DNA from 3 places in the Streptomyces sp. NPDC002564 genome. Region 3 is predicted to be linked to each of the others. Evidence: riboswitches for the same ligand, from Rfam matches in the RefSeq annotation. Region 3 holds a riboswitch; each other region holds the start of a gene.
The links. A riboswitch is a leader RNA that binds a small molecule or an ion and turns the genes downstream of it on or off. The one in region 3 is predicted to bind cyclic di-AMP.
Positions count from the first base shown of each region.

Region 1: it holds a riboswitch for cyclic di-AMP, as region 3 does, so the genes downstream of both, ACFYXE_RS18690 (M23 family metallopeptidase) here and ACFYXE_RS32310 (transglycosylase family protein) in region 3, are expected to answer to the same signal.
Region 2: it holds a riboswitch for cyclic di-AMP, as region 3 does, so the genes downstream of both, ACFYXE_RS25995 (M23 family metallopeptidase) here and ACFYXE_RS32310 (transglycosylase family protein) in region 3, are expected to answer to the same signal.

Region 1 is NZ_JBIARE010000004.1:736,010-740,278, forward strand. Features, by position in the region: gene ACFYXE_RS18675 (alginate lyase family protein) at 1-875, shown strand, start outside; tRNA gene ACFYXE_RS18680 (tRNA-Met) at 923-996, shown strand; gene ACFYXE_RS18685 (PP2C family protein-serine/threonine phosphatase) at 1,108-2,292, shown strand; cyclic di-AMP (ydaO/yuaA leader) riboswitch at 2,514-2,661, shown strand; gene ACFYXE_RS18690 (M23 family metallopeptidase) at 2,673-3,752, shown strand; gene ACFYXE_RS18695 (aldo/keto reductase) at 3,871-4,269, shown strand, end outside.
Region 2 is NZ_JBIARE010000007.1:417,097-421,365, reverse strand. Features, by position in the region: gene ACFYXE_RS26005 (M16 family metallopeptidase) at 1-581, shown strand, start outside; gene ACFYXE_RS26000 (M16 family metallopeptidase) at 578-1,963, shown strand; cyclic di-AMP (ydaO/yuaA leader) riboswitch at 2,201-2,363, shown strand; gene ACFYXE_RS25995 (M23 family metallopeptidase) at 2,376-3,179, shown strand; gene ACFYXE_RS25990 (GntR family transcriptional regulator) at 3,376-4,062, shown strand.
Region 3 is NZ_JBIARE010000012.1:95,498-99,766, reverse strand. Features, by position in the region: gene ACFYXE_RS32315 (transglycosylase family protein) at 60-1,157, shown strand; cyclic di-AMP (ydaO/yuaA leader) riboswitch at 1,353-1,556, shown strand; gene ACFYXE_RS32310 (transglycosylase family protein) at 1,561-2,286, shown strand; gene eno (phosphopyruvate hydratase) at 2,619-3,899, shown strand; gene ACFYXE_RS32300 (septum formation initiator family protein) at 3,999-4,269, shown strand, end outside.

The sequences.
Region 1 (4,269 bases), on a different contig from region 3:
ACGCCCTGGCCGCGTACACCCAGGCGCTGCTCTGGAACATCACCGGCGAGCGCGCGCACGCCGAGAAGGCCGTGCAGATCATGGACGCCTGGTCGAAGGTGATCACCCGGCACACCGAGGACAACGCCGGGCTGCAGACCGCCTGGGCCGCCTCCTCCTGGGCCCGCGCCGCCGAGGCCGTGCGCTACACGTACGACGGCTGGAGCGACGGACAACTGCTGCGCTTCGAACGGATGCTGCGCAACGCCTACCTGCCCCAGGTGAAGGACGGCTCCGTCGAGCGCAACGGCAACTGGGACCTGGTGATGGCCGACGCCACCATGTCCATGGCCGTCTTCCTCGACGACCACCCCACCTTCGAGAAGGCCGTGCAGCACTTCAGGGCGCGGGTGCCCGCCTACTTCTACCTGGAGTCGGACGGCAAGCTCCCGGTCTCCCCGAAGGGCAGCGGCATCGACACCGCGGCCGAGCTGAAGAAGTACTGGTTCGGGCAGGGCACCTACGCCGACGGGCTCTCGCAGGAGACCTGCCGCAACTTCAAGCACGCCAGCTACTCGCTGGCCGCCACCTCGCACATGGCGGAGACCGCCTGGCACCAGGGCGTCGACCTGTACGGCGAGGTCAAGGACCGGCTGCGGGCCGCCTTCGAGTTCCACGCCAAGTACCAGCTGGGCGCCGCGGCACCGGGCTGGCTGTGCGGCGGCAAGGTGCAGCGCGACATGGGGCCCGACACCGAGGTCGGCCTGAACCACCTGCGGGGGCGGCTGAAGCTGGCGATGCCGGAGACCGAGAGGTACACCGAGCAGCGGCGGCCCGAGGGCACGGACGACCTCTTCGTGGCCTGGGAGACCCTCACGCACGCCGACAACGCCTGAAGTGGTTCGACGCACCCCTTCCGATGGCGTAGTGTTGTGTTCACCGACGCGGGGTGGAGCAGCTCGGTAGCTCGCTGGGCTCATAACCCAGAGGTCGCAGGTTCAAATCCTGTCCCCGCTACTGAAGGCCCGAGGCCGGGAAGCATCAGCTTCCCGGCCTCGGGTGTTTTCCCGGCCGTAACCCGGTCGGCCCACACCAGGTCGCAGCCTCCCCCCGCTCCGGGAACCCTGGATGGAGCGCGGTCATGGGCGCGGAGCCGGCGGGAGACAAGCGGTGGGGCAGCGAGGAGGAACCGACGACGCAGGGACCACCCCGCACGAACGGGCCTTCGTGCGTGCCCTGCCGCTCCTGCTGCTCGTCCTCGGCGTCATCTACGACGCGTCGACACCGCCCGACTTCACCGCGGCCCCCCTCTTCGCGGCGGCCCCGCTGATCGCCGCCCCCTTCTACTCGCGGCTGAACACCGTCCTGACCGGCGCCGCGGCCACCGGCGCGGTCCTCTTCCTGCACTACGGCAACTCCGTCAGCAGCCACGTCGAGGCCGTCACCGAGGTCATCACCGTGGTGACCGTCGCCGCCCTCGCGATCGTCATCAACCGCGTCGTGCGGCGCGGCAACGACCGGCTCGCCATCGCCCGCTCCATCTCCGAGGCCACCCAGCGCGCCGTGCTGCCCGAACCGGACCCGCGCATCGGCGGCCTGGACATCGCGGCACGCTACGAGGCGGCGCAGGCCGACGCGTTCATCGGGGGCGACCTGTACGCGGTGCAGGACACCCCGCACGGCGTACGGCTCATCGTCGGCGACGTGCGCGGCAAGGGCATGGGCGCCGTCGCGGCGGTCGCCGTCGTCATCGGCGCCTTCCGGGAGGCCGCCGAGCAGGAAGCCACCCTGGAGGCCGTGGCGCAGCGCCTGGAGCGGGCGCTGGCCCGCGAGGGCACCCGGCGCGACGGCCTCGACGCGTTCGAGGGGTTCACCACCGCCGTGCTCGCCGAGATCCGGCACGGCGAGGGCACGGTGCGGCTGATCAACCGCGGGCACCCGGCGCCCCTGCTGCTGCGCGGCGACGGGCGGCTGTGCGTCCTGTCGGCGACCGAGCCCGCGCTGCCGCTCGGTATGGGCGACCTGGGGGTCTGGCCGGACCGGGCGGACGAGTCGGACTTCCCGCCCGGCGCGCTGCTGCTCTTCTACACGGACGGCCTGTCGGAGGCGCGGGACGAGGCGGGCGCCTTCTACGATCCGGCGGCCCGGCTCGGCGGGCGCATCTTCCCGGGCCGCGGCGGTCCGCACGCGCTGCTCGCCGCGCTCGCGCAGGAGGTGCGGCGGCACACCGGGGGCGGCATGACGGACGACATGGCGCTGCTCGCGGTGCGCAGGCCGGTCGCCGGGGATCCGGACGTCACCGCCGGTGACTGACGTACACCACTCCGCATAACATCTGACGCACTGTCAAGGGAATGTGGAGTTCCGGTGTTTGAGGACGCGGGGTCGACTCGCCCCGGTCCGCACCTCCGTGTCCCGTTGTGTACGCCCGATGAGCGTTAACGATCAACCGGAACGGCTTGGAATACGGAGGCGCTGTCTATTAACGTTCGATAACGCAGCGCGGTCGTCCCAGCCGTCACTAGAGGCGGCTCCGTGCGCACGCGCCTAATCCCGCAAGGGAGCCGGGGAACCACCAACTTGGGGTGAATCGGGCATCTGTGCCTCCGTGCCGGATGTTCGTAGGAGACCTTCCTGCTCCGAACCCGTCAGCTAACCCGGTAGGCGAGAAGGAAGGAAAGGAGTGCGCCCCAGTGGCGTCCAACCGGCCTGCCCCCCAAGCCGTGTACCCATCGAATGACGACGACTTCGGTGCGTACGACGAGGGCTCTTTCGAGGAGTGGAACCCCACCGAGGATTCCGTCCGTCCCGTCCGCGGCAGGCACCGTGTGCACAAGAAGGGCGGGGGCGGGCTCGCCCGCAGCTCCACCGTCCTCGGCGTGGGTGTCATAGCCGCCGTCGGCGCGGGCGGCATCGCCACCGCGCAGGACGGCAAGCCGCCGGTCTCCATCTCGATGCCCGACCTGCCGGGCGTCTCCGCCGTCGCGGACTCGCTGCCGGAGGCCAAGTCCCTGCCGGGCGTGGGCTCGTTGATGTCCGACGACCACGCCTCGGACACCACCGCGGTGACCGCCGCGGCCCCGCTCACCGCCGCCGGTGTCAGCGCCGCCGACGCCGAGCAGGGCACCACCGGCGCGGGCGAGGCCCTGCGCGCCCGCATCATGGAGCAGGCCGAGAACCAGCAGCACCAGGCCGACGCCGCCGTGCGGGCCGCCGCCGAGGACGCCGCCGTCAAGAAGGCCGCCGAGGACGCCGCCGCCCAGCAGAAGGCGGCCGAGAAGGAGGCGGAGGCCAAGGCCGCCGCCAAGAAGAAGAAGGAAGAAGAGGCCAAGAAGGCGAAGGCGGAGGCCGAGCGCCTGGCCAAGCTCGCCAAGAGCTACGTCATCCCCACCTCCTCGTACACCCTCACCTCGCACTTCGGCGACGCCGGCTCCATGTGGTCCTCCGGGCACCACACCGGCCTGGACTTCGCGGCGCCCACCGGCACCCCGCTCAAGGCCGTGCACACCGGCACCGTCAAGGAGGCCGGCTGGGCGGGCGCGTACGGCTACCGCACCGTGCTCGAACTCGAGGACGGCACGGAGATCTGGTACTGCCACCAGTCCTCGCTCAACGTCAGCGCGGGCCAGAAGGTCTCCACGGGCGACGTCATCGGCCGCGTCGGCGCGACCGGCAACGTCACCGGGCCGCACCTGCACATGGAGGTCCACACGCCCGGCGGCGCCGGCATCGACCCCCTGGGCTGGCTGCAGGGCAAGGGCCTCAACCCCTGAGCCGGACGGTCCCGCCGCGGAGCTGAGGCTCCGCGGCCCCGCCGGAACTCCGCCCCGCACCACGGGATTCCGCTCCGCAGCGCGGAATTCCCCTTCCGCCGCGGGTGTTGCGGAACGTATGACTTCTCTTCGCACACTCGGCGCATCCGACCTCGAGGTCTTCCCGCTCTCCCTGGGCGGCAACGTCTTCGGCTGGACCGCCGACCGGGCGGCGTCCTTCGCCGTCCTCGACGCCTACACCGCGGCGGGCGGCAACTTCATCGACACCGCCGACGCCTACTCGGCCTGGGTCGAGGGCAACCGGGGCGGCGAGTCCGAGACCCTGATCGGCCAGTGGCTGGCCGAGCGCGGCAACCGCGCCGACGTCGTCGTCGCCACGAAGGTCGGCTCGCACCCCGAGTACAAGGGCCTGTCCGCCGCCACCGTCAAGGGCGCGGCCGACGCCTCCCTGCGGCGCCTGGGCACCGACTACATCGACCTCTACTACACGCACTTCGACGACCCGTCGGTGCCGGTC
Region 2 (4,269 bases), on a different contig from region 3:
TCCCCGCGCGCGCCCTGATGGCCGCCTACCGCCTCCCTGAGGACGGCACGCGCGCGTGCGACGCGGCCGACCTGGCGCTGACCGTCCTCGGCAGCGGCGAGTCCTCCCGGCTCTACAACCGCCTCGTGCGCCGGGACCGCACCGCGGTCGCCGCCGGATTCGGGCTGCTGCGCCTCGCCGGGGCACCCTCGCTCGGCTGGCTCGACGTCAAGACGTCCGGCGACGTCGAGGTCCCGGTCATCGAGGCCGCGGTCGACGAGGAGCTGGCCCGCTTCGCCGCGGAGGGCCCCACTCCGGAGGAGATGGAGCGCGCCCAGGCACAGCTGGAGCGCGAGTGGCTCGACCGGCTCGGCACGGTCGCGGGCCGCGCCGACGAACTGTGCCGTTACGCCGTCCTGTTCGGCGACCCGCAGCTCGCCCTCACCGCGGTCCAGCGCGTCCTCGACATCACCGCCCAGGAGGTCCAGGAGGTCGCCGGGGCGCGCCTGCGCCCGGACAACCGCGCGGTGCTCGTGTACGAACCCGTGACCGCCGCCGACGAGGACGCGGCGGACGCAGAGGAAGAGGAGGCGGCGAAGTGACCGAGGCCGCGACGATGCAGTTCCACCCCATGCCCGAGGCCGGTACGGCCAAGCCCTGGGCGTTCCCGGCGCCCGGGCGCGGCACCCTGCCCAACGGCCTCACCGTGCTGCGCTGCGACCGCCCCGGCCAGCAGGTCGTCGCCGTCGAGATCCACCTCGAAGCGCCCCTGGACGCCGAGCCGGAGGGCCTCGACGGCGTCGCCACCATCATGGCGCGGGCCTTCAACGAGGGCACGGACAAGCACTCCGCCGAGGAGTTCGCCGCCGAGCTCGACCGCTGCGGCGCCACGCTCGACGCGCACGCCGACCACCCGGGCGTACGGGTCTCCCTGGAGGTCCCGGTCTCCCGGCTCGCCAAGGCGCTCGGCCTGCTCGCCGACGCCCTGCGCGCCCCCGCCTTCGCGGACAGCGAGATCGAGCGGCTCGTGCGCAACCGCCTGGACGAGATCCCGCACGAGGCCGCCAACCCGGCGCGCCGCGCCGCCAAGGAGCTCTCCCGGCAGCTGTTCCCGGCGACCTCGCGCATGTCGCGTCCGCGCCAGGGCACCGAGGAGACGGTCACGGCCATCGACTCGGCGGCCGTGCGCGCCTTCTACGAGAAGTACGTCCGGCCCGCCACGGCCACCCTCGTCGTGGTCGGCGACCTGACCGGCACCGACCTGGACGCCGTCCTCGCGGACACCGTCGGAGCCTGGACCGGCCCCGCGGGCGAGCCGCGCCCGGTGCCCCAGGTGACCGCCGACGACCGCGGCCGCATCGTCATCGTGGACCGCCCGGGAGCGGTCCAGACGCAGCTGCTCATCGGCCGCGTGGGCGCCGACCGGCACGACCGCGTGTGGCCGGCCCAGGTCCTCGGCACGTACTGCCTGGGCGGCACCCTCACGTCCCGTCTGGACCGCGTCCTGCGGGAGGAGAAGGGATACACCTACGGAGTACGGGCGTTCAGCCAGGTGCTGCGCTCGGCGCCGGACGGGACGGGCGCCGCGATGCTCGCCATCAGCGGCTCCGTGGACACCGAGTCCACCGGCCCGGCGCTCGACGACCTGTGGAAGGTGCTGCGCACCCTCGCGGCCGACGGCCTCACCGACGCCGAGCGCGACGTCGCCGTGCAGAACCTGGTGGGCGTGGCCCCCCTCAAGTACGAGATGGCGGCCTCCGTGGCGGCCACCCTCGCCGACCAGGTCGAGCAGAACCTGCCGGACGACTTCCAGGCGCAGCTGTACCGCCAGCTCGCCGCCACCGGCACCGTGGAGGCCACCGCGGCCGTCGTGAACGCCTTCCCGGAGGACCGTCTGGTGACGATCCTGGTCGGCGACGCCGCGCGGATCGAGGAGCCCGTCAGGGCGCTCGGCATCGGCGACGTGAGTGTGGTCACGGGCTGAGCCCCGCACGGCCCGGAGCGCACGAAGGGCTGAGGCACAGTCAGGACATATCAGGACCCCGGTGACCGCTTAGGTGGCCGGGGTCCTCATATGTCCGAATTCGTACGGACGTTGCCTGTTGTGCCTGTTGCGGTGTGGCGTGCGCTACAAAAGTCGCGTTCTGTTTGTCGATTGAAAGACGCCCCGTTTAGCGTCGGTCCGGCTGTTCGTCACGCAGTACGCCGCAGCCGCGGCACCGGACAGTCATCGCCGAGTCCCCGTACGGCGCGAGCCAGGGGAGCCGGGGACCCACATGTCCCCTGGGGTGAATCGGACACCTTGCCGCGAGGCGAGGGATCCGTAGGAGACCTTCCTGCTCCGAACCCGTCAGCTAACCCGGTAGGCGAGAGGGAAGGAAAGGAACACCCGCCACATGGCGTTCACCCGTGCCACCGGGAAGCACCGTCGTCCCAGCCGCATCACGCGTACCACCGCGAATGTCGCGGGCGTCGCAGCGCTCACCACCACCGGTGTCATCGGAGGCCTGGCCGCCCCGGCGCTCGCCGCCGCCGACGACGCGCCCCTCGAGCACACCGGCCTCACCCAGGCGATCTCCGTCGGCGACTCGCTCGCCGAGAGCATCGACGCGCAGGCCGCCGCGCAGCGCCAGGCCGCCGACGACGCCGCCGCGGCCAAGAAGGCCGAAGAGGCCGCCAAGAAGAAGGCGGCCGAGGAGAAGCGCAAGGCCGAGGCCGAGGCCAAGGCGAAGGCCAAGAAGGAGCGCGAGGCCAAGGAGCGCGCCGCCCGCGAGGCCGAGCGCAAGCGCCTCAACAGCTACGTCGCCCCGATCTCCGGCTCGTACGTCTCCACGGGCTACCAGACCGGCGGCGGCATGTGGTCCTCCGGCAGCCACACCGGCATCGACTTCCACGCCGCGTCCGGCACGACGGTCCACGCCGTCGGCTCCGGCACCGTCGTCGAGGCCGGCTGGGGCGGTGCCTACGGCAACAACGTGGTCATCAAGATGAACGACGGCACGTACACCCAGTACGGCCACATGTCGTCCCTGAGCGTCAGCGTCGGCCAGGCGGTCACCCCGGGCCAGCAGATAGGCCTGTCGGGCTCCACCGGCAACTCCAGCGGCCCGCACCTCCACTTCGAGGCCCGCACCGGCGAGCAGTACGGCTCGGACATCGACCCGGTCTCCTACCTGCGCTCGCACGGCGTCGGCGTCTGACCCGACGCGGACCCCGCAGCACCTCACCGAAAGCCCCGGTTCCCGGCGAACCGGGGCTTTCGCCGTGCCGCCGTTCTTGGCCAAAAGATATCCATGGATTCCGGTCCGCCGTCGGAAATTCCCGCGCTCTGCAATAGAGTCGCGGAACGAGTGTCGGTCGACCGCGTTTCGCGGGGATTAAGGCGGAGGTCCGGTCATGCGCATTCCCGCGCACTCGGTATGCACGGCCATCCGGGACGACATTGTCGCGGGCGTCTACGAAAGAGGCGGCCGGCTCACCGAGGAACTCCTCGCGCGGCGCTACGGGGTCTCGCGCGTCCCCGTCCGCGAGGCCCTGCGCACCCTGGAGGCCGAAGGGTTCGTCGTCACCCGCAGACACGCGGGCGCGTGCGTGGCCGAGCCGACCGAGCAGGAGGCCGCCGACCTCCTGGAGGTCAGGACGCTGCTGGAGCCGCTCGCCGCCGCCCGGGCCGCGCAGCGCCGCACGGACGCGCACCTCAAGGTCCTGCGCGGCCTGGTCAGGCTCGGCCAGGAGCGCTCCAGGAACGGCCGTGGGGAGGATCTGCGCCCCCTGGACGGCTGGTTCCACGAGACGCTCACCCAGGCGTCCGGCAGCCCCGGCCTCAGCGCGCTGCTCACCCAGCTCCGGCACAAGGTCGCCTGGATGTACGAGGTGGAGCCCCCGGCGGCGCCGGCCGAGACCTGGTCCGAGCACGCCGCGATCGTCGACGCGGTGACCCGCGGGGACGCGGACCGCGCCAGGACGCTCACCGCCGCGCACGCCGCGCGGACGGCGGCCGCCCACCGGCCGCGGCCCGCGCGCGGGGGCGGCCGTGTGAGGGATCCGCAACATGCCGTCAACACGGTGGGTCTCCGGAATTAACGACGACGCCGTATACAAAGAGAAGCAATTCGCCCCGGGCCTCTTCGGCGTGCTTTATGGGTGCGTTTCTCCGGCGTGCGCCCATTCCCGTCGAATGGCCCGTCGATCGGGCGTGGAATGTGCGCGCACAAACGTCGATGGGGTCGTCCGGAATTCCGGACGACCCCATCGAGGCACTGCTTTGTGAACGTGTCCCAGAAGGAACGT
Region 3 (4,269 bases):
GACGACTTGGGCGCCCCCGGCGCCCCGGTAGTCGCAGCAGTCTCCTGAAAGGCAACCGCATGCTCTCCGGCCATGGTCGTCACCGACGCCCCCGCCAAGCCCCGGCCCTCATCGTCGCGGCAGGAGTCACCGGATCCGCCATCGCCATCCCGCTGCTGGGCGCCACCGGCGCCAGCGCCGCGGACACCACCACGTGGGACAAGCTGGCCGAGTGCGAGAGCGGCGGCGCGTGGAGCGCGAACCCCGGCAGCGGGTACTACGGAGGGCTCCAGCTCTCCCAGGAGACGTGGGAGAGATACGGCGGCCTCGCGTACGCGCCGAGCGCCGAGCAGGCCTCCAAGTCCCAGCAGATCGCCGTCGCCGAGAAGATCCTCGACGCCAAGGGTCCGCAGGCCTGGCCGAGCTGCGCCCCGATCGCCGGTCTCACCGACGGCGGCGCCGCGGCCGACGTGGACCCGGGCGGCCCGGTCACCCCGCAGCCCTCGGACCCGTCCGGCGACGCCGAGGGGTCCGACGGCAAGGACGCGAAGGGCTCCGGGGGCACGAAGGGCTCCACGGGCTCCGAGGACGGCAAGGGCGGCAAGGACGGGAAGGACGGCAAGGGGTCCGGCGCGACCGACGAGCCGTCCGGTGACGCCCCGGACTCCGCGGACCCGTCCGGCGACGCGGACGACACGCCCGGCTCCGGCGACGGCGCCGGAGACAAGAATCACGACGAGTCCGGCGAAAAGGGCGGCAAGGGCGACGCCGGGGGCGAGGACGACTCCGACAAGTCCGGCGAGAAGGACTCCACTTCGCCGGACCCCGAGGACTCGGCCGACCCCGCCGGCGGGTCCGACGAGGCCGGCGAGGCCGCGGGAACCGGCGGGAGCGACGCCTCCGACGGCTCCTCCGGCCGCCACCGCGGCGACCGGGCGGACGAGGGCGAGAGCGCGGACGGCCGCTCCGGACGGCACGCCTCGCGCGGCGCGGAGCGCACCGGGAAGGTCGCCGACGGGACGTACACGGTGCGCTCCGGGGACAACCTCTCGGTCATCGCGGACGACCTGGCGGTCGACGGCGGATGGCACCGGCTCTACAGCGCGAACAAGAAGACCGTCGGGGGCGACCCGGACCTCATCCTCCCCGGTCAGAGCCTCGATCTGGGCGAAAAGTAACGGAAGTTGACGAAGAGTCGGCCGGGGACTTCGTGCCGTATGTCCCGTTTGGTGCGAGTGAGAGATGGGTCTCAGAAGCCCTGATCGTCTTTGAAATTCCGGCGAGCGCGTGTCTACGGTCGTGACCGCTCGCCACTGGTGGGCCCCGCCGGTCGGTACGCCGAATCCTGCCAACGGCCGGACGGGAACAGTCGTCGCTCATGAGCGCCGTAGGCAGGAGCGGGGGACCCAAGGTTTGTGCCGGGTCCGTCCGTTGAAGGGCCACCAGCCGCAAGGCGGGGAGGCCGGGAGACGGGCGGGAACGGCTAGGGGTGAAGTCGCACTCAAGGAAGCGCGACCGGGCAACCACATCGGCCCGAACCCGACAGCTCACCTCGCAGGCGTCGGTGTAGGGGATCAACTCATGCTGCTTAACGGCAAGGGCAAGCACCGTCGCGCATCCAAGGCCACCCGTGTCGCCACGCTCGTCGGCGTCACCGGTGCCGCCGTCGCCGCCCCGCTGATGGCGGCGGGCTCGGCCAGCGCGGCCACCGCCTCCGAGTGGGACGCCGTCGCCCAGTGCGAGTCCGGCGGCAACTGGTCGATCAACACGGGCAACGGCTTCCAGGGCGGTCTGCAGTTCACGCCGTCCACCTGGTCCGCCTACGGCGGCACGAAGTACGCGCCGACCGCCGACAAGGCCTCCAAGGCCCAGCAGATCGAGATCGGCGAGAAGGTCCTGGCCGGTCAGGGCAAGGGCGCCTGGCCGAACTGCGGCACCGGCCTCTCCAACGCCTCCGGCGGTGGCGGCGGCTCGCAGGAGCAGGCCCCGCAGCAGGAGCAGACCAAGCCGCAGCCGCAGCAGACGCAGCCGCAGCAGGCTCCGCAGCAGCAGGCTCCGCAGGAGCAGGCCGCGCCGAAGCCGCAGCCCACGCCGCAGACCGACAGCAAGAAGACCGTCGAGACCCCGACCGGCAAGACGGTCAAGAAGGGCGACGGCGAGTACAAGGTCAAGACGGGCGACACCCTGTCCAAGATCGCCGAGGCGAAGCACGTCAAGGGCGGCTGGCACAAGGTCTACAAGCTCAACGGCGACATCATCGACAACGCCGACATGATCTACCCCGGCCAGCAGCTGCACCTCAGCTGAGGCTGACCGGCCCTCCCGGCCGTGCCTCGGCGGACGCACGGCCGCCCCGTCCCCACGGGCTCCCCGCCCCGGTGCGCGTATCCCCCGTACGCACCGGGGCGGGGCCATGTCCGCGTCCGGTGCCGCCCGCGGCCGGGCACCGGCTGTTCGCCCCTAGCGAGCTACCGGCCAGTAGAAACGCGGGCTTCCGTCCTGTTTCCCGGGTATTTGGGCCCGCGCGCGTCCCACGGGACGGGCGGTCGGCTGGCCGAAGCCCCGGAGCCCGTTAGGCTCAGGAGACGCAGGGCCGAAGCGGCTCGCGTAAATGCGTCACATCCCAGAAGGAGATGCTCGTGCCGTCCATCGACGTCGTCGTAGCCCGGGAAATCCTGGACTCCCGAGGCAACCCCACGGTCGAGGTCGAGGTCGGCCTCGACGACGGCAGCACCGGTCGTGCCGCCGTTCCGTCCGGTGCCTCCACCGGTGCCTTCGAGGCCATCGAACTCCGTGACGGTGACCCCAACCGTTACCAGGGCAAGGGTGTCGAGAAGGCCGTCCTCGCCGTCATCGAGCAGATCGGCCCGGAGCTCGTCGGCTACGACGCCACCGAGCAGCGCCTGATCGACCAGGCCATGTTCGACCTGGACGCCACCGACAACAAGGGCTCGCTCGGCGCCAACGCCATCCTCGGCGTCTCCCTCGCCGTCGCGCACGCCGCCTCCGAGGCCAGCGACCTGCCGCTGTTCCGCTACCTCGGCGGCCCGAACGCGCACCTGCTGCCCGTCCCGATGATGAACATCCTGAACGGCGGGTCGCACGCCGACTCGAACGTGGACATCCAGGAGTTCATGATCGCCCCGATCGGCGCGGAGTCCTTCTCCGAGGCCCTGCGCTGGGGCACCGAGGTCTACCACACCCTCAAGAAGGTCCTGAAGGACAAGGGCCTGTCCACCGGCCTGGGCGACGAGGGCGGCTTCGCCCCGAACCTGGACTCCAACCGCGCCGCCCTCGACCTCATCCTCGAGGCCGTCAAGCAGGCCGGTTACGTCCCCGGCGAGCAGATCGCGCTCGCCCTCGACGTCGCCGCGTCCGAGTTCTACAAGGACGGCACGTACGAGTTCGAGGGCAAGTCCCGCTCGGCCGCCGAGATGACCGAGTACTACGAGGAGCTCGTCGCCTCGTACCCGCTCGTCTCCATCGAGGACCCGCTGTTCGAGGACGACTGGGCCGGCTGGAACGTCATCACCGAGAAGCTCGGCGACAAGGTGCAGCTCGTCGGCGACGACCTGTTCGTCACCAACCCCGAGCGCCTGGCCCGCGGCATCGAGGAGAACTCGGCCAACGCCCTGCTCGTCAAGGTCAACCAGATCGGTTCGCTGACCGAGACCCTGGACGCCGTCGAGATGGCCCAGCGCAACGGCTTCAAGTGCATGATGTCGCACCGCTCCGGCGAGACCGAGGACGTCACCATCGCCGACCTGGCCGTCGCCACCAACTGCGGCCAGATCAAGACCGGCGCCCCGGCCCGCTCCGAGCGTGTCGCCAAGTACAACCAGCTCCTGCGCATCGAGGAGATCCTGGACGACGCCGCGGTCTACGCCGGCCGCAGCGCCTTCCCGCGCTTCAAGGGCTGAGCTCTTAGCGCCACGTAGTTACCTACGTCCCCGCACCCGGTCCCGTACCGTGTGCGGGGACGTACGTACGTATACGCGCTGCTCTGGGGAGGCGGAACCATGCCCAAGGCCGGGACCAAGGACCGGTTCTCCACGGCGACCCGCCTGCGGCTGCTCGGTGAGCAGACCGCCGAGCGGGTCTACCGCTCCCAGACCAAGCGCCAGGCGCGCCGCTCCCGGCTCACCGGCCGCGCGGCCCTGCTCGCGCTGGTGCTCTGCTCCCTCGTGGTCGCCCTCGCGTACCCGATGCGGCAGTACGTGTCGCAGCGCGCCGAGGTCGACGACCTGCGCAGGCAGCGCGCCGAGCACCGGGCCGACGTCGAGAAGCTGC